4 regions of the Aeromonas molluscorum genome follow, and region 1 is predicted to be linked to each of the others. Evidence: predicted binding sites of a transcription regulator. Region 1 holds the regulator's gene; each other region holds the start of a gene.
The links. Region 1 encodes sigma-54, which starts transcription at its own class of promoters, with help from an activator protein. Its sites were predicted from a motif close to TGGCACNGTTTTNGCTT; they were not measured.

Region 1 (5,857 bases):
TGAGAAGGCTGCCCGTATTCGCCTGCTGGTGTGCGATGTGGATGGCGTACTCTCCAATGGCCTCATCTATATGGGCAATGATGGCGAAGAGCTCAAGACCTTCTGTACCCGGGATGGAGCAGGCATGAAGGCCCTGATGAAGGCGGGGATTGAGATAGCCATCATCACCGGCCGCAACTCGCGGATCGTCAGCAACCGGATGGCGAGCCTCGGAGTCAAGCATCTGGTCCAGGGGGCGGAGCAGAAGCTGCCCCATTTTGAAGCCCTACTGGTCAAGTTGGGTCTGGATGCCACCCAGGCAGCTTATATGGGGGATGACACCATAGATCTGCCCGTGATGCAGGCTTGTGGTTTGGGGGTTGCGGTTGCCGATGCCCATCCGCTGGTGACCTCCCGCGCCGATCTCGTCACCCGTTTGGGAGGCGGCATGGGAGCTGTACGCGAGCTGTGCGATCTCATCTTGCAGGCTCAGGGCCATGCCGATGAGCTGGCTGAGGTATCGGCATGATCAATCGCCAGACCCTGCTGTTCGCCGTGCTCTTCCTGGTTGCCTTGGCCATCTGGCAGCTGGGGGACGTCACCCTGGCGCCGCCGGCCGCGACCAAGACAGAGCATTATCAGCCGGACTTCATCGCCAAGGATCTGGTGACTACCCGCTTCGACGAGACAGGCAAGCGCAGCGAGCGGCTGGAATCTGTCTATGCAGAGTATTTTCAGCTGCTCGAGCAGGCTACGTTCGACAAGCCCATCGTCTATCTGTTCGATGACAAGGGCAAGGAAGAGTGGAAGGTGACCGCCGAGACAGGAGTGCTCAACACGGACGACAACGTGATACTGCGTGACAAGGTGCATCTCGATGGCCTCTTGCCTACCTCCTTCATTTCCACCCTGGATACACCCTATCTGGAGCTGGACTTGGTGACTCAGGATGTGAGAAGTAATCGGCAGGTCAACATAGTCGCCAAAGAGTTCCAGACCGAGGGCGTGGGCCTGAAGGGCCATCTGGATCGCAAATATTTCGAATTACTGGATCAAGGTCATGCCATCTATTTCAATGAAAAACGTTAACCTGGCCGTCCTGGCGCTGCTGCTGTGTGGCGGCGTCAATGCTAAAGAGTCCGACTTCGCCGAGAAGGTGTATGTGGATGCAGTCAAGCAGATCGCCGAGATGCAGGACAACCGTGTCACCTTCAGTGATGATGTGATCATTACCCAGGGCACCATCAAGATTAAGGCCGACAAGGTCGTGGTGATCCGCTCCGGCGAGCGGGGGGCCGAGGTGATGACAGCCTATGGCAAGCCAGCCACCTTCTTCCAGATCCTGGACAACGGCAAGCCGGTCAATGCGCACGGTGACAGCATTCGCTATGAGCTGAAAAACCGTCTGGTGACCATCACTGGCAATGGCGAGCTCAAGCAGGAGGACAGCCAGGTCAACGGGGACCTCATCCGCTACGACATCGTCAAGCAGAAGATGATTGCCGAGAGCAAGGGTGAGACCAATCGCGTCAAGACGGTGTTCCTGCCTGACCAGGTTGAGAACTTCGACAAGCCCGCCGACAAGAAGCAGGACAAATAAATCATGGCCGTGTTGAAAGCAGCAGGGCTGCAGAAGAGCTACAAAAAGCGCATGGTGGTCAGTGATGTCAGCCTGGAAGTTGGTACCGGTCAAATAGTGGGCCTGCTCGGTCCTAACGGTGCGGGCAAAACCACCTCTTTTTACATGATCGTCGGCCTGGTGCAGCGCGATGCGGGCCTCATCACCATAGATGAGCAGGATATCAGTCTGCAGCCCATGCATATCCGTGCCCGCAATGGCATCGGCTATTTGCCTCAGGAAGCGTCCATCTTTCGCCGTCTCTCCGTCTATGACAACCTCATGGGGGTCATGCAGACCCGCAAGGAGTTGAGTCGGGAGGAGCGCGAAGACAAGGTTGAGCAGCTGCTGGAAGAGTTCAGCATCACCCACATTCGCGACAACCTGGGCCAGAGCTTGTCCGGTGGCGAGCGCCGCCGGGTCGAGATCGCCCGCGCCCTGGCCGCCGAACCGCGCTTCATCCTGCTGGATGAACCCTTTGCCGGGGTGGATCCCATCTCAGTCATCGACATCAAGAAGATCATCCAGCACCTCAAGGAACGGGGCTTGGGTGTGCTTATCACGGACCACAACGTGCGAGAGACGCTGGACGTATGTGAGAAGGCCTATATCGTCAGCCATGGCCAGATGATAGCGGAAGGCACTCCTGCCGAGATCCTGGCCGATGAACAGGTCAAGCGTGTCTATTTGGGCGATCAATTCAGTCTATAGTAAGGGGAAATTGCCCTTTGCTTGCTGATGACCGCCTCGCTGAATATAAGGATATCCCGACGTAGATGAAGCCGACACTCCAGTTGCGCCTCGGTCAGCAATTGACCATGACGCCACAGTTACAACAAGCGATTCGTCTGCTCCAGCTCTCCACATTGGAACTTCAGCAGGAGATCCAGCAAGCCCTCGACAACAACCCCCTGCTCGAGCAAGAAGAGGCCGAGCTGCAGGAGACCCATGCAGAGGTCAAGCAAGACGAGAGTCAGCTCGACAGCAGCGATGCCATGGCCCAGGAACAGATGCCCGATGAGTTGCCGGTCGACAGCAGCTGGGATGACGTCTACTCCGCCGGTACCGGTCAGAGTGCGGGTCCTGTCTTTGAGGGAGAAGACAGCGTATACCAAGGTGAAACCACCGAGAACCTGCAAGATTACCTGCTGTGGCAGATGCGACTCACCCCTTTTAGCGATGTTGATGCCGCCATCGCCCTGGCCATCATCGATGGCATTGACGAGTCCGGTTACCTGACCAGTACCCTGGAGGATATTCGGCAGGCGGTGACCAGCGAAGAGGTTGAAGTAGAGCTCGACGAGGTTGAAGCCGTGCTCAAGCGGGTGCAGCATTTCGATCCGGTCGGTATCGCCGCGCGCTCTGTGCAAGAGTGTCTGTTGATCCAGCTTGGCCAATTCAGCCCAGATCTGCCCTGGCTGGCCGAGGCGCGGGAGGTGATTGGTGAGCACATGGATTTGCTGGGCAATCGTGACTATCGCACCCTGGCGCGCAAGACCCGCCTCAAGGAGGGGGATCTCAAGGAGGTCATCGACCTTATTCAGCAGCTCGAGCCGAGGCCCGGCAACAGGGTAGTGCAGAGTGACTCTCAATATGTGATCCCGGATGTGTCTGTCATCAAGCGTCAGAATCGCTGGGTGGTGGAGCTCAATCCGGATTCTGCACCGCGCATTCGGGTCAATGAGACCTATGCGGCCATGGCCCGCCAGGCGCGTACCAGCCAGGATACCCAATTCATTCGCTCCCATCTGCAAGATGCAAAATGGTTCATCAAGAGTCTGGAGAGCCGCAATGAAACTTTGCTGAAAGTAGCCACTTGCATAGTGGAGCAGCAGCAGGGGTTTTTTGAATATGGCGAAGAGGCCATGAAACCCATGGTGCTCAACGACATCGCCGAGGCGGTCGAGATGCATGAATCGACTATTTCCCGGGTGACGACCCAGAAGTACATGCATACCCCGCGCGGCATCTTCGAACTGAAATATTTCTTCTCAAGTCACGTCAATACCGAAGGAGGAGGTGAATGCTCATCGACTGCAATTCGCGCCCTGATCAAGAAGCTGGTGACGGCGGAGAACCCGGCGAAACCGTTAAGTGATAGCAAGATCGCGGATTTGTTGGCCGAACAGGGTATTATGGTGGCACGACGCACGATCGCCAAATACCGTGAATCCTTGTTGATACCACCGTCCAATCAGCGCAAATGCCTGGTTTAGGCAAAACAAAAGGAAGACGTTATGCAAATTAACTTGACCGGACACCACGTAGAGATCACCGAAGCGCTACGTGATTATGTGAATACCAAGTTTGCCAGACTCGAGCGTCACTTTGACCAGATCAACAATGTTCATGTGGTATTGAGCGTAGAAAAACTGAACCAGATTGCCGAAGCCAAGCTACACGTCAGTGGGGGCGAAGTGTTCGCCAACTCACAGCATGCAGATATGTATGCCGCGATCGATACCCTGCTCGACAAACTTGATCGACAGATCATCAAGCACAAAGACAAGTTAAATCAAAAATAACTATGCAACTTGAACACATACTGAGTCGGGACTGCACCAAGAGTGCGGTCCCTTGTACCAGCAAGAAACGCGCCCTGGAAATCATCAGCGAACTGGCCGCCGAGCGGCTGGGGACCTCACGCCAGGCTCTGTTCGAATGTCTGCTTGCCCGCGAAAAGATGGGCAGTACCGGCATCGGTGCCGGGATTGCCATTCCCCACGGCCGTATCGGTGACGAGTTTCCGCCAACGGCTGTCCTGATGACCTTCGCAGACCCCATTCCCTTCGATTCCATCGACAATCAGCCTGTCGATCTGCTCTTTGCCTTGCTGGTGCCGGAGAGTGAGTGCAAGCAGCACCTCAAGACTCTCTCCCTGATGGCATCCAAACTTGGTGACAAGGCGGTATGCCGCCAGTTGCGCCAGGCCAGCAGCGATGATGATCTCTATCAGATCATGATCTCCGCCTGATGGGCATCACTCAGCTCTAATCATTCCTTGTTGTGGGAGGGCGCAAGATGCAGCTCATCGTAGTCAGTGGCCGATCCGGGTCGGGCAAGACAGTCGCCCTGCGGGTACTGGAAGATCTCGGGTATTACTGTGTCGACAACCTGCCGGTCAATTTGTTACCCCAGCTGATCGTCTCGGTACAGAGTCAGTACGACAAGCTGGCGGTCAGCATAGATGTGCGTAATTTGCCCAGCGATCCGGAGCGGCTCGATACGCTACTGGCGCAGGTGCGCAATGATGGTCGGGTGCAGTACAGCAGCTTCTTCTTCGATGCGGAGAACAGCACCCTGCTCAAGCGTTACGGCGAAAGCCGCCGGCTGCACCCGCTGTCACGCAAGAGTCTCTCGTTGGACGAGGCGATCCGTGAGGAGACCCACCTGCTGGCGCCGATCTCGGCCAGCGCCGATCTGCGCATCGACACCACAGGGCTCAGCATTCATGACCTGAGTGAACTCATCAAGACCCGGGTGCTTGGCAAGAAAGAGAACGAGCTGGTGCTGGTGTTCGAGTCGTTTGGCTTCAAATACGGGATACCCAAGGATGCCGACTTCGTGTTCGATGCCCGCTTCCTGCCCAACCCGCACTGGATCCCCGAGCTCAAGCCTTTTACCGGCAAGGATGAGCCGGTGGCTCGCTACCTGGCCAGCCAGCCGGATGTGATGCAGTTCACCCTGCAGATAGAGAATATGCTGGCGACCTGGTTGCCAGCCCTGGAGCGCAACAACCGCAGCTACCTCACGGTCGGCATTGGCTGTACCGGTGGTCAGCACCGATCGGTGTTTATCGCCGAGCAGCTGGCCCGCACCTTCGAGGGGCTCGGCAAGAACGTGCAGATCCGCCATCGCACTCTGGACAAGCGCGACCCGCAACATTGATGGCCCAACGGGAGGTCAGATGACAGTTTCCGCCTCGGTAGAAGTGAAGAACAAGCTGGGCATGCATGCGCGTCCGGCCATGATGCTGTTCGAGCTGGTACAGGGTTTCGATGCCCATGTGCTGCTGCGTAACGAAGAGGGGGTCGAGGCCGATGCCGACAGCGTCATCGGCATGCTGATGCTCGATTCTGCCCAGGGCAAGCAGGTGGAAGTGCAAGCCGAAGGGCCCCAGGAAGAGGCGGCCTTGGCCGCAGTGGTGGCGCTGTTCACCTCGGGTTTCAACGAGGAGTAGGATTGCCCCCTTTAGCTAGTGGGGACCTGTGCGTGCCAGCGCCTTGAAACTGGCGAAGTTTTCACAGGCCAGCAGACTCT
Region 2 (5,857 bases), on a different contig from region 1:
ACAACCTCTCCTCCCAGATGGAGAGCCTCAACAGTCTGATGACCTCGAGCCAGGCGCTCCAGGCCTCGGCCCTGGTTGGTCAGGATGTGTTGATCCCGTCCAATACCGGCTATCTGGAAAAGGGCGGCGACATTTCTGGGGTCATTGCGACCGGTGATGGTGGCAGTAACGTCAAGGTGACGGTGAAAGATGAAAGTGGCCAGGTGGTCAAGGAGTTCTCCCTGGAGGGCGATCACCAGGGCAATGTGGCCTTCAACTGGGATGGCCTGGACAAGGACGGCAACCCGGCCAAGACAGGCAAGTACCAGATTGAAGCCAGCGCCACCGTGGCGGGCAAGTCGGAGAGCCTGCCGGCCCTGACCTATGCCCAGGTGGAGAGTGTCACCCTGGGGTCGGCCAGCTCGCCCAGCACCCTGAAACTCAAAGGATTGGGCGGTATCTATCTCACGGATGTGCTGGAAATTTCCGGTTCCGGCAGCAAGTCGACCACGACGCCCACCCCAACCAACAACGCAGTGATCTAAGGAGAAAGACATGTCATTTAACAATGCCCTCAGTGGCGTCAATGCGGCTCAAAAAGACCTGAACGTCACCGCGAACAACATTGCCAACGTCAATACCATCGGCTTCAAGGAGTCCCGCGCCGAGTTTGCCGATGTCTATGCCAACTCCATTTTCGTCAACTCCAAGACCCAGGTAGGTAATGGTGTGGCGACCGGTGCAGTCGCGCAGCAGTTCCAGCAAGGGGCCTTGCAATTTACCAACAACTCCCTGGATCTCGCCATTCAGGGCAACGGCTTCTTCGTCACCTCGGACGGCGTCAGTGCCCTGGATCGCAGCTATACCCGGGCCGGTGCCTTCAAGCTCAATGAAAACAGCTACATGGTCAATAACTCCGGCGGCTTCCTGCAGGGGTACGAGATCAATGCCGACGGCACCCCCAAGGCGGTGAGTCTGAATGCCACCAAGCCTATCCAGATCCCGGACAAGGCGGGTGAACCCAAGCAGACCACCACCGTCGAGGCCAGCTTCAACTTGCCAGCCAACGCCACCCCTCAGGTCATCAACCCCTCTACTTTCGATCCCAAGGACTCGACTACCTACTCCTCCTCGACATCGGTGGTTTCTTACGACTCCCTTGGTGAGCCCCATACCGTCACTCAGTACTTCGTCAAGGATGCCGATCCACTGGATCCCACCAAGTCGGCGAACCCGACCTCCTGGCGCATGTATCTGTACGAGGGGGACAAGCCCATCGACATCGCCGGCGGCAACGCGACCACCCCCGCGGCTGGTCTGGCGACCCCGCCGCTGAGCGCCAACATCACCTTCAATGCCGATGGCAAGGTCAACACCATCACCCCGGCCATCGTCAAGACGGAAGCCCTGGGCACACCGGGGGCCGGTGTCATCGACAATGGCGCCGATCCCACCCAGGCGATCGAGATAAAATTCGGCACTGTGACGCAGTACTCGTCCCCCTTCGAAGTCAATAAATTGACCCAGGATGGCTCCACGGTAGGCCGCTTGACCAAGGTCGAGATCACCAATGACGGTATCGTCTCTGCGACCTACAGCAACGCCACCACCGTCAAGGTCGCCATGGTGGCCATGGCCAAGTTCGCCAACCCGCAAGGTTTGACCCAGGTGGGGGATACCTCCTGGCGCGAATCCCTGCTCTCCGGCGATGGCCTGCCGGGTACCCCGAATTCGGGTACCTTCGGCTCCATCAAGTCGTCGGCACTGGAGCAGTCCAACGTGGATTTGACCTCGGAGCTGGTGGATCTCATCACGGCCCAGCGCAACTTCCAGGCGAACTCCCGTTCTTTGGAAATCAACAGCTCGCTGCAGCAGACCATATTGCAGATCCGCTGATCGATTCGTGGTTGGCATATAAGGGCGCTTCGGCGCCCTTTCTTTATATATCAATATCTTAAAATCGAAGTCATCTTGTTGGCATCTTAATTGCTTTATCCACGTCAGAGTCATCTGTTTGACGGAGGATCCCATGGACCACCTGCTTTATATCGCTATGTCCGGTGCCAAAGAGAACATGAACAGCCTGGCTGTGCGTGGCAACAACCTGGCCAACGCCAACACCACTGGCTTCAAGTCTGACTTCGAGCAGGCTCGCGCCATGCAGGCGTTCGGCGAAGGCTTGCCGACCCGGGTATTTGCCATGACCGAGCGGCCCGGCCAGAACCTGCAGCACGGTTCCCTGATGACCACGGGGCGGGATCTGGACGTGGCGCTGGATGGCCAGGGCTGGATCGCGGTACAGGATGGCAAGGGCGGCGAAGCCTTCACCCGCATGGGCAATCTGGAGTTGAACGCGACCGGCAATTTGCAGACCAGTACCGGGCTCAATGTGGTGGATGACGCAGGCAAACCCATCGTGCTGCCGCTGCCCCTCGAGAAGCTGGAAATCAACAGGGACGGCACCATCACGGGTCGCCCGGAAGGGGCTGCCCCCAGCCTGCCGGAGGATTTCCAGCGCATCAAGCTGGTCAGACCGGCTGCGGATGCGGTGGAGAAAGGGCAAGATGGCCTGTTTCGCCGCAAGGATGGCCAGCCAGAGCCGGCCTCCGCCGATGTGGGGCTGATCGCCGGCGCGCTGGAGAACAGCAACGTCAATGTGGTCGACGAGATGACCAACCTTATTCGTTTGCAACGTCAGTTCGAAACCCAGGTCAAGATGATGAAGACGGCCCAGGAGAACGACGAGGCCCAAACCCAACTGCTGCGTATCAGCTAATTAGGAGCCAGACATGAATCCTGCACTTTGGATAGGCAAGACGGGACTGGATGCCCAGCAGACCAATATCGCCGTCACCTCAAACAACCTCGCCAACGCCAGTACCGTTGGCTACAAAAAATCCCGAGCCATCTTCGAAGACTTGCTCTATCAGAACATCAATCAGCCGGGGGGGCGCTCCTCGGCCGATACCGAGCTGCCGTCCGGCCTGATGCTGGGGGCGGGGGCCAAGGTGGTCGCCACCCAGAAGAGCTTCAGTCAGGGCAACGTGCAGACCACGGATAACTCTCTGGATCTGATGATCAATGGTCGTGGTTTCTTCGAAGTACAACTGCCCGATGGCAGCAGCGCTTACAGCCGCAACGGCCAGTTTACCCTCAATGACGAGGGCACTATCGTCACCCCGGGCAATGGCTATCCCTTGCAGCCAGAGATCCAGATCCCGGAAAACGCCCAGAGCGTCACCATAGGCGAAGATGGTCAGGTCTCCATCCAGCTCAAGGGCGATGGTCAGTCCCAGGTGATTGGCCAGATCAACATCAGCGACTTCGTCAACGCCTCCGGCCTGCAACCCATGGGTGAGAACATGTTCCTCGAAACCCAGTCGAGCGGCGCACCCATCGAAGGCACGGCCGGTGCGGACGGACTCGGTGTCATCAAGCAGGGCATGCTGGAGGTCTCTAACGTCAACGTCACCGAAGAGCTGGTCAACCTCATTCAGGCCCAGCGAGTCTATGAGATGAACTCCAAGGTGATCTCGGCGGTGGACTCCATGATGTCCTATCTGACCCAGCGGTTGTAATGGGAGCCTCACGATGAAAACCATCTGGATGCTGAGCCTGCTGGCGCTGGGGGGCTGCACCAGCACCCTCAATACAGCCAAGCCGGACGACCCCGAATTCGCCCCCGTCTATGGCGACTCGGAGCCGGTCTCCGTGCGTCCGACCGGCGCCATCTTTCAGCCCGATCAGGTCAATGGCATCTACTCGGACATCAAGGCGCACAAGGTCGGTGACATCATCACCATAGAACTGTCCGAGTCGACCTCAGCCTCCAAGAAGGCCAATACCCAGACCGGCAAGGACAACAAGTTCAACCTGGATCCGGTCAGCCTGGGGGGCGTGCCTATCACGGCCGGTGCCTATGACTTGTCCGCCTCCATCGGCCAGAATGCCGCATTCAAGGGACAGGCCAAGGCGGATCAGAGCAACAGCTTGCAGGGCAGCATCTCGGTCAGCGTGGCCAAGGTACTCAGTAACGGCAATCTGGTGGTGCGTGGCGAGAAGTGGATCATGCTCAACAACGGCAACGAATACATTCGCATCACAGGCCTCATTCGCCCCGAAGATGTCACCTCGGACAACAGCGTCTCCTCCCAGAAGGTGGCCAATGCCCGTATCCACTACGGTGGCACCGGTGACCTGGCCAATACCCAGGAACAAGGCTGGCTGACCAGCTTCTTCAATGGTCCCTGGTGGCCGCTCTAGTGCGAGGAGAACCCATGAAACGACTCCGTCTACTCTGTCTGTGCTGCTGTCTGTTACCCCTGGTGGCCAATGCCGCCCGTATCAAGGACATCAGCTCGGTCGAAGGGGTACGTAACAACCAGCTGCTGGGCTATGGCCTGGTGGTGGGTCTGCCCGGCACCGGCGAGAAGAACAACGCCTTCACCGAGCAGACATTTCGTACCATGCTCAACAACTTCGGCATCAAGGTGCCCGACAACATCAAGCCGAAGATAAAAGACGTGGCGCCGGTCGCCATTCACGCCGATCTGCCCCCCTTCTCCAAGCCGGGTCAGACCATAGACGTGACCGTCTCCGCCATCGGTGAGGCCAAGAGCCTGCGGGGCGGTACCTTGCTTCAGACCTTCCTCAAGGGGCTCGATGGCCGTGTCTATGCGGTGGCCCAGGGCAGTCTGGTGGTCGGTGGTCTCGGCGCCGAGGGGGCCGATGGCTCCAAGGTGGTGGTCAATACCCCGACCGTGGGTCGCATCGCCAATGGCGCCACCGTCGAGCGTGAGGTGCCCAACTCCTTCAGTCAGGGCGATACCATTACGTTCAACCTCAATCGCTCCGACTTCACCACGGCGCGTCGCCTGGCAGAATCAATCAATAATCTGGTGGGGCCTAATACCGCTCAGGCACTGGATGCCACCTCGGTCAAGGTGTTTGCCCCCCGGGATCCGGGTCAGCGAGTCTCCTATCTCGCCACCATAGAGAACCTGGAAGTGGATCCGGGGGCCGAGGCGGCCAAGATCATCGTCAACTCGCGCACTGGCACCATTGTCATTGGCAGCCAGGTCAGGCTCAAGCCTGCGGCCATCAGCCACGGCGGCCTGACGGTGACCATTGCCGAGAACCAGCAAGTCTCCCAGCCCAATCCCCTGGCGGGCGGGCAGACAGCGGTCACCAACAACTCCACCATCAATGTGCAACAAGAGCCGGGGCGTATGTTCAAGCTCGATACCGGCGCCACCCTTGATGATCTGGTCCGGGCGGTGAATCAGGTCGGGATAGCTCCGGGCGATCTCATGGCCATCCTCGAAGCCCTGCAGCAGGCGGGTGCCATCGAAGGTCAGCTGGTTATTTTGTAACAGTCTCCAACCTTGGTTGCCCCGTGGCAGCCAACCGGCAAGGGCTTGCCACAGGCGGCAAAGAAGGTAAGCAAGATGGCGAATATCGACAATAAAGGCGTGGATTTGGGCATGGTGCAGGATATCCAGAACCTGGATAAATTGCGTCAAATGAGCCTGACCAAAGAGGGTAAGCAGCAGGCACTCCAGTCGGCAGCCCGCCAGTTCGAATCCATCTTCAGCCAGATGTTGTTCAAGGGTATGCGCGAGGCGAGCCAGGCATTGACCGCGGACAACCCCTTTAGCAGCAGCTACACCCAGTTCTACGAAGGCATGCTCGACCAGCAACGGGTCTCCGACATGTCAGGGAAAGGGGGGCTGGGGCTGGCCGACATGGTGGTCAAGCAGTTCTCCCCTGACAGCTTCAAACACGAAGATGGCCGTGTGCTCAAGTTGCCCCAGCGCACCGAACGGGCGCACAAACCCTATGTGGCACCGACCGGCAGCGAGCATGGTCTGATCGAAGC
Region 3 (5,857 bases), on a different contig from region 1:
TGGCCACGGTATTGAGTCGCACCGACTGGGCACTCATGGCGGAACCTGCGATATCAAAGACCTTGAACAAACTCATTGCTGTGCTCCTTGTTTTGTTGCAAGGCCTGGTCCAGGCCACGGCGTATCTGGTCATTCATGAGGTGGGCGGCTATGTGGCTAAGGAGGCATTCAGGCTGCATCATCCCTGCTCTCCCTTGAGGGCCTTGAGCAGGCCGCTTATCTTGCCGTTCATGAATTCAACCGAGGTCTGGTATTCGAGGCTGTTGCGCAAAAACTCGCTGCGTTCCTGCTGCAGATCGACGGTGTTGCCGTCCCCTGTATCGGGCTGGAGCGGGTTGCGGTACTGGGATGTGCCCGGCTTGTCCATGTTCAAGGCGAAGTGGCGCTCACTGGTCGTGGCCAGACTGAACCCTTGCTGATGCTGCTGCGCCTGGGCCATGGCATCGGCGAAGTTGATGTCCCGGGCCTTGAAACCCGGGGTATCCGCGTTCGCGATATTGCTAGATAGCACCTCGGCACGTTTGGCGCGCACGCTCAACGTGTATTGATGAACACCAAAAGCCTTGTCGAATGAAATTGCCATAACACACCTCCTGCTTGCTGGATTCTTAGCAAGAGGTGTGCCAAAGGAGGAGATAGGGAGGAGTTATTTGACTTTGTAAACAATACCGGGGTTACAGCGGATCATCTCGAACCTGTCGGTGAGACCCGCCAGGGACTCCGAGGCTCCCAGCATCAGGTAACCGCCTGGATTCAGGCTGGCAGCGAACTGGTTGAGGATCTTTGACTTCACTTCAGGGGCAAAGTAGATGAGCACGTTGCGGCAGAAGATGATGTCAAACTTGCCAAGCAAGCTGTAGCTCTCCAGCAGATTCAGGGGGCGGAAGGTTGTCAATTTTCTGACACGGTCCACCACTCGCATCTTGTTGTCACCATGGGGCTCGAAGAACATCTTCTTGCGTTCGGGGGAGAGACCACGGGCCAGTGCCAGGCTGTCGTAGACCCCCTCCTTGCACTGATTGAGCATAGTGCTGGAGATATCTGTGCCTATGATCTGTACCCCGCCCGGCAAGGTGCCAGGACGCTTGACCTGTTGCTCCAGCGCCGACATGGCGATGGAGTAAGGTTCCTGGCCGGAGGAGGAGGCCGCCGACCAGATCTTGATGGGTCGGCCACTCTTGCCAAGCTCGGGAAACAGCTTGTCGGTGAGCAGCTGGAAGGGATAGGCATCCCGAAACCAGAGGGTCTCATTGGTGGTCATGGCATCAACCACCGCCATCTTCAATTCCCGCTCACGCAGGCTCATGGAACGAGTCACCAATTCAGACAGACTCTCGATGCCAAACTGAGCCATCAAGGGGGACAGGCGGCTCTTCACCAGGTATTGCTTGTTGTCACCCAGCACAATTCCGCACTGCAGCGCCAGAAAGCTGCTGAATTGCTTATATAAGTCGTCTGACAGTGTCTTCATGTATGCGTTCTTCTTGTTTTAGAGTGCGCCTTGAACGGCCTTGGCCAACTCATCGGGCTGAAACTTGGCGATAAAATTGTTCGCCCCGACCTTCTGCACCATAGCCTGGTTGAACACCCCACTGAGGGAGGTATGCAGGATAACATGTAAATCCTTCAGGCTGGGATTGTTGCGGATCTCGGCGGTGAAGGTGTAACCATCCATCTCGGGCATCTCTATGTCCGAGATGACCAGGGCGATTTGATCCTTGATCGGGCCATTTTTAGCCATCTCCAACAGCATGTTGAGAGCCTCGCGGCCATCTTTTGCCAGCACGCATTGCACGCCGATGGCATCGAGTGCCCGTTGTACCTGTTTGCGCGCCACCGAGGAGTCATCGGCCACCAGCACGGGGCGCCCCTGGGTGCTGTGCTCTGTGCTCACCGCCACCAGCTCCTGGCTCACTTCCGTCGACACCGGAGAGATCTCGTTGAGGATCCGCTCCACATCAAGGATCTCCACCAGTTCGCCATCGACCTCGGTGACCGCCGTCATGTAGTTGATGCGCCCTGCCCCCTTGGGTGGCGGCAAGATAGATTCCCAGTTCATGTTGATGATTCGTTCGACCGACTGCACCAGGAAGCCCTGGATGGATCGGTTGTATTCCGAGATGATAATGAAGCACTTGGAAAGATCGGCGATGGGCCTATTGCCCATCGCCATGCTGATATCGATCACCGAGATAGTCTGACCACGAATATGCGCCACACCACGAATGCAAGGGTTGAGCTTGGGCATGACAGTCAAGGGAGGACACTGTAGCACCTCACGCACCTTGAAGACGTTGATGCCAAATCGTTGACGCCCATTGAGTCGAAACAGCAACAACTCCAGGCGATTTTGCCCGACCAGTTGAGTCCGTTGGTTTACCGAGTCCAGAATACCGGCCATAAACACTCCCTAAAAAACGCCTGGCATTATTCATGCATGTTGAGCATGCGCCATGTTGACTCGCGCCAGATTTCCAGCGGTTCCAGAAACCCATCTTGGCGCAAGCATAGTGAACAGTTGTCTTATACGTTATCCACTTATCGACCAGCGGACGAAAATGATTAACAGACTTTTCCTCATCCTGTTGCTGCTCAGCGGGGCCAGCCAGGCCTTGGCATCCGATATCAGTGCCGAGCTGCAAGCCCGGGCGGAGGACTTTGTCCGGGATCAGCTCTCCTTGCCCCTCGATGCCCGGGCCGAGGTCAGCGCCGCCAGTATAGATGCCCGTCTACAGCTCACCGCTTGCGAGAGTGATCTCGACATCAGCTTGCCTGCCAAGATGGAGATCAGACGCAACACCACCATCTACCTCAAGTGCAACGAGACGCCGGGCTGGGATCTCTATCTGCCGGTGCGGGTCAGCATTCAAAAGCCCTATATCACCGTCTCGGAAGCCATCGCCAAGGGGGATATCCTCGGTCGCAGCCAGCTGATCCAGGCCTATGAGGATCAGACCCAGATCCGTGGCGACTATATACAGGACATAGAGGCACTGGTCGGCACGCGCAGCAAACGCGAACTCAGACCCGGCCAACCGGTGCGTCTCAACCAGATTTGTGTGATCTGCAAAGGGGATCAGGTTACCCTCATTGCCGAAAACAGCAGCATGCAGATCAAAACCATGGCTCGCGCCTTGCAAGATGGCAGCTTCGGCGACATGATCAAGCTGATTAATATCAGGTCCGGCAGGACGGTGCAGGGCCAAGTGCAGTCAGTCGGCTCCGTTATCGTCAGCTTCTGAACGTTTTTTTGGTAATTTTCCCTAAAGTTCCGGCAGGTTAGACCGATAAACGGGTAAGCAGGCAGCAAAGCGAATTAAGGTAACCCATATGGCTATTAACAATATCAACAACTTGGCAGGTAATCGGGTACAAAATAATACCGGTAACAGCCAGAGCAGCGTGGCCAAGTCGACCAACGGCGGACAAGATGCCCGCGCCACTCAGGTCAAGGTCGATTCAGTCTCCCTGACCAGTGAGGCGCAACAGTTGCAACAAGTACAGAAGAACCTCAACTCGGCATCGACCGGAAATGAGAGTCGGGTGGAGAGCCTGAAGAAAGCCGTGGCCAGTGGCCAGTACCAGGTCAATAACGACGCGGTTGCCAAGAAGATGTTCAGCTTCGAAGCCAAGCTGGAAAAAACCCTGGGATGATGAGTCTGGCTGCACTGCTGCAACAACAGCATGATCAGCTGGCCCAGATGCAGGGTTTGCTGAGCGAGGAGTTTGAACTGCTCAAGCAACGCCGTGCCTTGGAGTTGCCTACGCTGGCCGAGCGTAAACAGCAGTTGCTGGGCGCCATAGAGACGCTGGATAAAAATCTGGCTGAACAGCCTGATCTTCAGGATGGGCTCGCGAGCCAACCGGATATCATGGCCAGGATCGCCGATGCTTTGGCCGTCTGCCAGCAGCAAAACGATACCAATGGTCGCCTGCTGGAACTGAGTATCGTCTCCAATCGTCGCCTCGCCGGATTCCTCAACCAACTGCGGGACAGAAACTCTCTCACTTATGATGCCAAGGGCAACACCCGCTCCGGTACCCGCTCCCCGGGGATCAAGGCCTGACCTCTCCCGTTTTTCCTGCCCTGCACTCTTCAGTGCATCCTTTGTGCCTTGTTTCTCAGCTAATCCCTTTACTGACCCGAACTCGTGATCCATGGTTTTATCGCGTAGCGCACTCAGGCTCACCACCACCTCACGCCTTTCTCGATACAGCCCCCTGATTTACCCCCCTGTCAGGGAGAGTCGTTGTAATACACGACCATCCTGCGCCGCCCGCAGACTCAACTCCCCCGCTTCATAACAGATCAGGCTGGCAGGCAGTTCGCCCCTGGGAAAACAGATCGAGCCCGGATTGACCATGATCCTCCTCAGATCCCCCTCCCCGGTGCATGTCAGCTCGGGCAGGTGGGTATGACCGCTCAGGTAAAGGCTGCCCGGTGGCAGGGGCACGCCATCCGCCTGATAGAGATGACCATGGCTCATGAACCAGCGGCGCCCATCGACCAGCAACTGGTTGTAGGGCGCCATCATGGGAAAATCGAGCAGCATCTGATCTACTTCCGAGTCGCAGTTGCCCCGTACCGCCAGGATGCGGCTCGCCATGGTGTTGAGCCGCTCGGCCAGGGCCGCTGGCTGGTAGCCCTCGGGCACCGGGTTGCGCGGGCCATGGTTGAGCAGATCCCCGAGCAGCAGCAGGTGATCCGGCTGCCAGGGCGCGAGCCAGGCCATGACGCCATCAAACGCGCTCAGGCTGCCATGAAGATCCGAGAGAATGGCAAGTTTCATCGCTCAGCCCTCTCGGGGGCGACGAAATAGAGATCCTTGGTGGCAATGGCCCCCTTGAGATTGGCGGTGGGCAGACCGCGCAACAGGGGATCGACCAGCCGCATCTGGTTGTAGTGATAAAGAGGGATGACGGGCACATCCTGCTCCAGCAGACGCTCAGCCTGCTGATAGAGGTGATTGCGGCGCTGCTCATCCAGGGTCACAACAGCCTGTTCCAGCAGCTGATCATATTGGGGATTGCAGTAACCGCTCTCGTTTTGCGGATCCAGGCAGCGCAGGGCATTGAGCATGGCAGAAGGCTCCACATAATCACCAAACAGGAAGGAGCGCGCCATCATGAAGTCACTGCTGTTCTTGGCCGCCTGATAGGCGTTCCATTCCATGTTGCGCAGTTCGACCTCGACCCCGAGGGGCTTCCACATGCTGGCTACCGCCAGCGCCATGCGCTTGTGGTTCTCCGAGTTGTTGTAGGTGAGGGTCAGGCGCAGAGGATGAGCCTCGTCAATACCTGCTTCCTTGAGGAGTCTGGCGGCCATGGCGCTGCGGATATCCTGGGTGGCGCTCGCCAGCTCAGGGAGGGTGGCGATATAACCCGGCATGTCGGGTAGCAGACTCCAGCTGGGCACCTCCCCCTGAGCACTGACCTTGGCGGTCAGCAGCTGGCGGTCGAGCACCATGCTCAGTGCCTGGCGTACCCGCACGTCCTGCAACTCGGGTTTGTTCAGGTTGAAGCTATAGAGATAGGTGCCAAGCAGCGGCAGGCCCCAGAGCCGTTCGGGGGCACTGGCCTTGATGCGGGCATAGTACTCCTGGGCGACTCTGTTGGTGAGCTGGATCTCTCCCGCCTCGTAACGCAGCCGCTCTGCATGCTGTGAGGCAAGCGGCAGATAGGTGACCTTATCGATGCGGGTGTGGTTGTTGTCCCAATAAGAGGGGTTGCGCTCAGCCTCCAGCCGCTCGTTCATCACCCAGCTGGTGAGCCGGTAGGCCCCATTGCTGATCAGATGAGCGGGCTGGGTCCACCCTTTGCCGAACTCGGCAATCACTTGCCGTGGCACCGGCACGAA
Region 4 (5,857 bases), 150 kb from region 1:
CAGCTCCAAGGGGCGTGGCGTCATGGTCGCCATGAACGATACCGTGCTGGACGCCCGCGACGTCACCAAGACCAACACCACCGGGGTGCAAACCTTCGCCGCCCCCAACTTCGGCCCGCTAGGCTACATCCACAACGGCAAGATCGATTACCAGCGCAGCCCGGCCCGTCTGCATACCAGCAAGACCCCGTTCGACGTGAGCAAGCTCGACAAGTTGCCGCAGGTAGGCATCGTCTACGGCTATGCCAACGCCACCGACCTGCCCGCCAAGGCCATGGTGGATGCCAGGTTCGACGGCATCGTCAGCGCCGGGGTGGGCAACGGCAACCTCTATCACAGCCTGTTCGACACCCTGGCCAAGGCGAGCAAGGACGGCATCCGGGTGGTGCGCTCCGCCCGCGTGCCGACCGGCGCCACCACCCTGGATGCCGAGATCGATGACGCCAAGTACGGCTTTGTGGCCGCCGGCACCCTGAACCCGCAGAAGGCGCGCATCCTCTTGATGCTCTCCCTGACCCAGAGCAAGGATCCGGCCCAGATCCAGCGCTGGTTCCAGCAGTTCTGATCCCGGGGCTCAACCCGCTAACATACACCCATGAAAAAAGGGCAGGATCGGATCCTGCCCTTTCTTATGGCGTCATCTCCACATAGAGCACGCCTTCAGCTCACCATCAGCCATCCGCAGAACCCCAGGTACACCAACCCCACCCAGGCCAGTCTGCCCGCCGCCATCCGCTCCCGGCTGAAGCCCCACCACAGCAGTACCACCGCCAGCAGGGTCACCAGGGAGGAGACCATCATGGTGCTGTCCAGCAACCAGGGGGTAAATATCAGGCAGAATGCCTTGGGGATGGTGCCCTGGATCATCATGGCACCGGAGATGTTGGCCAGCGCCAGCCGATGCTTGCCCTGCTTCACCCAGATCAGCACGTTCATCAGCTCGGGCATCTCGGTCGCCACCGGGCTCAGCAGCAGGGCCGCCAGCACGGGGGAGAGGCCGAACAGCTCGCCCATGCTCTCCAGCTGATGGACGAACAGCTGCGCCGCCAGCGCCACCACCACCAGGGCTCCCAGGGTCTGCAGCAACACCTTGCCAAGCGCTGGGATCCCGGCCTCTGGATCCAGCTTGAGGGGCTCTGGCAAGTCGGCTGCCTGGCTGTCGGTCTGTCTCAGTTCGCGGCGCACATAGAGCAGATACATCAGCACGAACAGCGGGGCCAGCCAGGCCTTGCCGGTGAAGGCCACCATGCCGAGGGCCACCGCCACCAGGAAGATAGCGACAAACCAGGCCTGATCCCGGCCTATCTTGCGCTGCACCTCGCCAGCGATGACCCTTTGTTCAGGGCTCCTGTAGAGCCACAGGGTCATGCCGACGGCGGCGTAGCCTATGGTGGAGAGCACCAGCGGACCGCCGAGGGCGGCACCAATCCCTATCTGCTGCTGAACGGGGGCATCCTCCATCAGCAGGGCGGTCAGGGTGACTATGCATTCGGGCAAGGCAGTGCCGAGGGCCGCCAGCAGCGAGCCGGTGGCGCTCTGGGAGAACCTGAAGTGATGGCCGGTCCACTCGATACCGTTGACGAAATATTCGCAGGCAAGGTAGATGGTGATGGCAGAGAGCAAAAATAACAGCAGGGTGATCAACATGATAGGCAACCGCCAGGCGAGCAGGACAACCGATGGACCCGATACGGCTCGCCCGGCTGGCTTGCGTATCGAGGCCAAAGGTCTTGCAGAGCGATAGATGCTATCGCCGCCCATGCCATGGATCTGAAGATCCAAGAATGTTGACATGAGCCCTGCCCGGATCACGGGCGGGTTGCTACTCCCCAATGACAGTGCGGTCTTTTTACCAAGTTGGCCGCCGCCTCACAAGGCAACGTGATGATCATCCGCTGGATCAGTTGTAAGGGAATGTGACGCCACTTCGGCCAGCCATCCATGGTTTTCCGTCCGGATCCTTGATCTTTCCCCGTCATCTACGCCTTGGCACAGCCCTTGCTATGACCTGACTACTGTCCACAACGATTTGGCAAGGGTGAACGATGAAACGGTGGATCCAACATTTTTACCAACTGAACCGCCTCAACTGGCTCATGGTCTGGTTGCTACTCTGCTGCAGCATTATCTTGCTGTTTCCGACTTGGCTGATGAAAGGGGCCGTGAGTACCTGGGCCGAGCTGCACGCCGCCTGGCTCGGGGTCGGTATGCTGATCGCCATCTCCTACTTCTGCAGCCAGGGCATGCTGATCCTGTGGGAGTGGGCCTGCGGTGAATGGTTGTCCCGCAAGCAGAAAGATCAGCTTTCCCAGATGATCGCCTTCCTCGACTTCAACGAGAAGGCGGTACTGCGCGAGTTCGTGCTGCAGCGTAAAAGCGTCATAAACCTGCCGATCACCGAGCCCGCCGTCAAAAATCTGATAGACGCAGGCGTGCTCACCTACGCCTACGGCAAGCCGGTGCGGGAGAAGGATGACGAGAACCAGATCCGGGCGCTGATGATAGCCCTGCCTGCCCGCCCCCTGCTCACCTACAAGGTGCTGGGTCTCTCCCGTGGCAAGATGAGCGACGAACAGGTGGAGCAGATCATGAACGCCAGACCCAAGTTCGCCCAAAAAAGCCTGCAGCGCTGAGTCCTGCATGTTCACCCATAAAAAAGGCGCCATATCGGCGCCTTTTGCTATTTCCCCAGCGACGGCTGTCTATTGGGTTCGTGCCTTGAGGTAGCCTGCATAGTCCGGGATCTGCACACTGAACGCCTGGTGCATGTGGGGGCTGTCCATGATGAAGTCGGCGGTTGCCTCATTGGTCGCCATCGGAATGTTCCAGACGGCGGCCAGGCGCAGCAGCGCCTTGACGTCCGGATCATGGGGCACTGCGTTGAGAGGATCCCAGAAGAAGATGAGCACATCTATCTTGCCTTCGGCAATCAGGGCACCGAGTTGCTGATCGCCGCCCATGGGGCCGGAAAAGAGGCAAGTAATAGGCAACTGGGCCGACTTGCTGAGCAGGCTGCCCGTGGTGCCAGTCGCATAGAGGTGATGCAGCTTGAGCTCTTCCTTGCGACGGCCAACCCAGTTGAGCAGTGCCGTCTTCATATTGTCATGTGCCACCAGGGCGACCCGTTTATGGGGGGCCATTTCCCGTGCAATCTGTTCCATCTTGGTATCCGAGGGTGAGAAGTTGAGACGCTTATCCTAATCGAAAGCGTCGCCCCCTGCCTATCGGGGCGCCATAACTGTGATCCGGGTGAAGCATGGCCGGTGCGGACCATGAAAAACCCGCCTAAGCGGGTCTGGATATCGTCGATTGGCATGAAGCGCTCGGCTAGTCAGGATCCTTGATGAAGCTGAGATTGTTGGTAATTTTCGAGACCAATGCGGCCGATGAGGTCTATTTGAGTTTCCAGCCAGTCCACATGCTCCTCTTCATCTTCGAGGATATCCTGGAACAGATCCCGACTGACATAGTCGTGCGTGGATTCGGCATAGCCGATAGCAGCCTTCAAGTCCGGGATGGCATCCATCTCCAGAGAGAGATCGCAGCGCAGCATCTCTTCGACTGTCTCGCCGATACGCAGCTTGCCCAGCTCCTGCAAGTTGGGCAGGCCCTCCAGAAACAAGACGCGCTTGATCAGTTCGTCCGCATGCTTCATCTCGTCGATGGATTCGTGATACTCCTTGTGCCCCAAGGCCTTGAGGCCCCAGTCATCATAGATACGGGCATGCAGGAAATATTGGTTGATGGCAACCAGCTCGTTGGCTAGCACCTTGTTCAAATGCGCGATAATTTTGGCATCACCTTTCATCGTCAATTCTCCTTGCTGGATCCATCAAGCTTAGACTAGGAAGATGACAACAACAGGACAAGCGGGCAGATACCCGCTGAGGAAGGGGGCGGCGAGGCCAGGGAAACTCAGGCTACCTGGTAGTAGCTGGGGACCTTGTCGAGTTCGGCCTTGATGATCGCTTTCGCCATGGGCAAGCACTTGCCGCACTGGCTGGCCAGACCCAGCTCTTTCCTGAGTTGACGAAGATCTTTACCTGCCTGTACCGCCTGACGTATCTGGGTATCGGTAATGCCACGGCACAAACAAACGTACATATTTACACCTCACCTTGGAATAAACTGAAATCTAAATGAGAGTGGTTTGCAGTGCAAATAACAATTGGGAATAAGCCGGGCCACTTGCCACTCCTCAGCCCCTTGAGGACAATGTCCCATCACTTTGGAGGTTCCATGTTCAAGACCCTGTTCAAGTCACTGTTTGGTGGCGCAGCGCCCGCCGCACCTGAGGTTACCCCGACTGAATATGCCGGCTATCTCATCTATCCAGAACCCATGGCCGAAGGGGGGCAATATCGACTGGCGGGGCGTATTACCAAGGAAGTGGCTGGCGAGCTGTGCACTCACCGATTTATTCGCTCCGATCTGTTCGCCAGCCCGGCCGATGCCGAACGCTTCATGGTGCAAAAGGCCCAGACCTTCATCAATCAGACCGGGGAGCAGATGTTCGGCCCCAGACCGGGTCAGGACGCATGATCGCATTGCGCCAGGCCCTGCGCAGGGCTGGGGAGCGGCGTCTGGTCTGGTTGGAGGGCGCTGAAACCGAGACGCTGGCTGCCGCCCAGACATGGTTGTCCGGCGATATCTTCTGGCTCGGCGAGGGGCCGCCGCAATATGCCCCCCTGCCTGCGGCCAAGGCGCTGCAACGGCTCGGTCAGGAGTGCGATACCCTGGTGTTCAATAGTTTCAGCGGCTTTCACCCCGATGCGTTCGGCGCCCTGGCAGGTACCCTTCGCGCAGGGGGCTTGCTGATCCTGCTCACCCCGCCACGGGCTGAGTGGCCCGGTTTCGCGGATCCAGACAGGCTACGCCTGGTCGCCACACCGGACGACCTGCCACGTGCGGGTCAGGGCTTTATTGCCCGGCTGGCGCGCCTGCTGCATCAAGATCCCGCCCTGGATCTCGCGCTGCCGACACTCTCTTCCCCTTGGCATCCCATCCAGACTGATCGCCCCATGACGGCGGGTCAGACTCACGCCATCACGGCCATTCGTCAGGTGCTGCATGGCCACCGGCGACGGCCGTTGGTGATCAGTGCCGATCGTGGGCGAGGCAAGAGTTCGGCTTTAGGATTGGCTGCTGCGGTCTTGTTACGCGAGCAGCCAGGACTGCGCATTGCCGTTACGGCGCCTGCCAAGGCGACTGTCTCCAGCCTGTTCGAACATGGGAGGCTCGCCCTGGGCGAGGCGTCAGACAGGATAGCGTTCTATTCCCCCCAGCAGCTGGTGCAAGAAGAGATAGCCTGCGATCTGCTGTTGGTCGACGAGGCCGCCGCCATTCCAACGCCGCTGCTCGAGATCATGCTGGCGCGCCATAGTCGCATCGCTTTTGCCACCACAGAGCATGGCTATGAGGGGACGGGGCGTGGTTTTCACCTGCGCTTCAAGGCCCATCTTGACCAGCGGGCTCCCGGCTGGCAGGAGCTGCATCTGGACGAACCTGTGCGCTGGCGCGCCGGTTGCCCGCTGGAGGCCCTGGTGTTTCGCCTGCTGGGGCTGGATGCCGAGGTCAGGACGCCACCCCCTGTGCTTGCCCCGGTGCGGCGCCAGATAACCCAGCAGGCATTGGCCAGCGACGAGGCTCTGCTCAATCAGGTATTCGGGCTGCTGGTGCTGGCTCACTACCAGACTACGCCCAGCGATCTGCGCATCTTGCTGGAGAGCCCGGACCTCGACATTCATCTGTTGGAGCAAGATAGCAGTCTGCTCGCAGTGGCACTGGTGGCGCGGGAGGGCCATATCCCGGCCGAGCTTGCCGAGGATATCTGGGCAGGGCGGCGGCGGCCCCGCGG

Region 2: the regulator sigma-54 is predicted to act here: its motif matches at 1,955-1,971, upstream of ACSMDR_RS16835 (flagellar basal body rod protein FlgF).
Region 3: the regulator sigma-54 is predicted to act here: its motif matches at 2,423-2,439, upstream of flgA (flagellar basal body P-ring formation chaperone FlgA).
Region 4: the regulator sigma-54 is predicted to act here: its motif matches at 1,988-2,004, upstream of ACSMDR_RS09145 (superinfection exclusion B family protein).

What each region holds. Positions count from the first base shown of each region.
Region 1 is NZ_JBPQCY010000001.1:2,002,663-2,008,519, reverse strand. Features, by position in the region: gene kdsC (3-deoxy-manno-octulosonate-8-phosphatase KdsC) at 1-508, shown strand, start outside; gene lptC (LPS export ABC transporter periplasmic protein LptC) at 508-1,068, shown strand; gene lptA (lipopolysaccharide transport periplasmic protein LptA) at 1,055-1,579, shown strand; gene lptB (LPS export ABC transporter ATP-binding protein) at 1,583-2,308, shown strand; gene ACSMDR_RS09920 (RNA polymerase factor sigma-54) at 2,374-3,813, shown strand; gene hpf (ribosome hibernation promoting factor) at 3,835-4,122, shown strand; gene ptsN (PTS IIA-like nitrogen regulatory protein PtsN) at 4,125-4,571, shown strand; gene rapZ (RNase adapter RapZ) at 4,619-5,485, shown strand; gene npr (PTS phosphocarrier protein NPr) at 5,505-5,777, shown strand; gene ACSMDR_RS09895 (BglG family transcription antiterminator) at 5,793-5,857, opposite strand, start outside.
Region 2 is NZ_JBPQCY010000002.1:1,345,492-1,351,348, forward strand. Features, by position in the region: gene ACSMDR_RS16825 (flagellar hook assembly protein FlgD) at 1-524, shown strand, start outside; gene flgE (flagellar hook protein FlgE) at 535-1,875, shown strand; gene ACSMDR_RS16835 (flagellar basal body rod protein FlgF) at 2,009-2,755, shown strand; gene flgG (flagellar basal-body rod protein FlgG) at 2,769-3,557, shown strand; gene flgH (flagellar basal body L-ring protein FlgH) at 3,571-4,242, shown strand; gene ACSMDR_RS16850 (flagellar basal body P-ring protein FlgI) at 4,257-5,351, shown strand; gene flgJ (flagellar assembly peptidoglycan hydrolase FlgJ) at 5,427-5,857, shown strand, end outside.
Region 3 is NZ_JBPQCY010000002.1:1,339,069-1,344,925, reverse strand. Features, by position in the region: gene flgC (flagellar basal body rod protein FlgC) at 1-76, opposite strand, end outside; gene flgB (flagellar basal body rod protein FlgB) at 179-583, opposite strand; gene ACSMDR_RS16810 (CheR family methyltransferase) at 647-1,471, opposite strand; gene ACSMDR_RS16805 (chemotaxis protein CheV) at 1,490-2,401, opposite strand; gene flgA (flagellar basal body P-ring formation chaperone FlgA) at 2,559-3,242, shown strand; gene flgM (flagellar biosynthesis anti-sigma factor FlgM) at 3,331-3,654, shown strand; gene ACSMDR_RS16790 (flagella synthesis protein FlgN) at 3,651-4,067, shown strand; gene yfcE (phosphodiesterase) at 4,227-4,790, opposite strand; gene ACSMDR_RS16780 (peptide ABC transporter substrate-binding protein) at 4,787-5,857, opposite strand, start outside.
Region 4 is NZ_JBPQCY010000001.1:1,856,904-1,862,760, reverse strand. Features, by position in the region: gene ansB (L-asparaginase 2) at 1-565, shown strand, start outside; gene ACSMDR_RS09150 (sodium:calcium antiporter) at 661-1,647, opposite strand; yybP-ykoY riboswitch at 1,736-1,843, opposite strand; gene ACSMDR_RS09145 (superinfection exclusion B family protein) at 2,046-2,633, shown strand; gene ACSMDR_RS09140 (methylglyoxal synthase) at 2,703-3,161, opposite strand; gene bfr (bacterioferritin) at 3,332-3,808, opposite strand; gene ACSMDR_RS09130 (bacterioferritin-associated ferredoxin) at 3,916-4,104, opposite strand; gene ACSMDR_RS09125 (HlyU family transcriptional regulator) at 4,240-4,542, shown strand; gene ACSMDR_RS09120 (tRNA(Met) cytidine acetyltransferase TmcA) at 4,539-5,857, shown strand, end outside.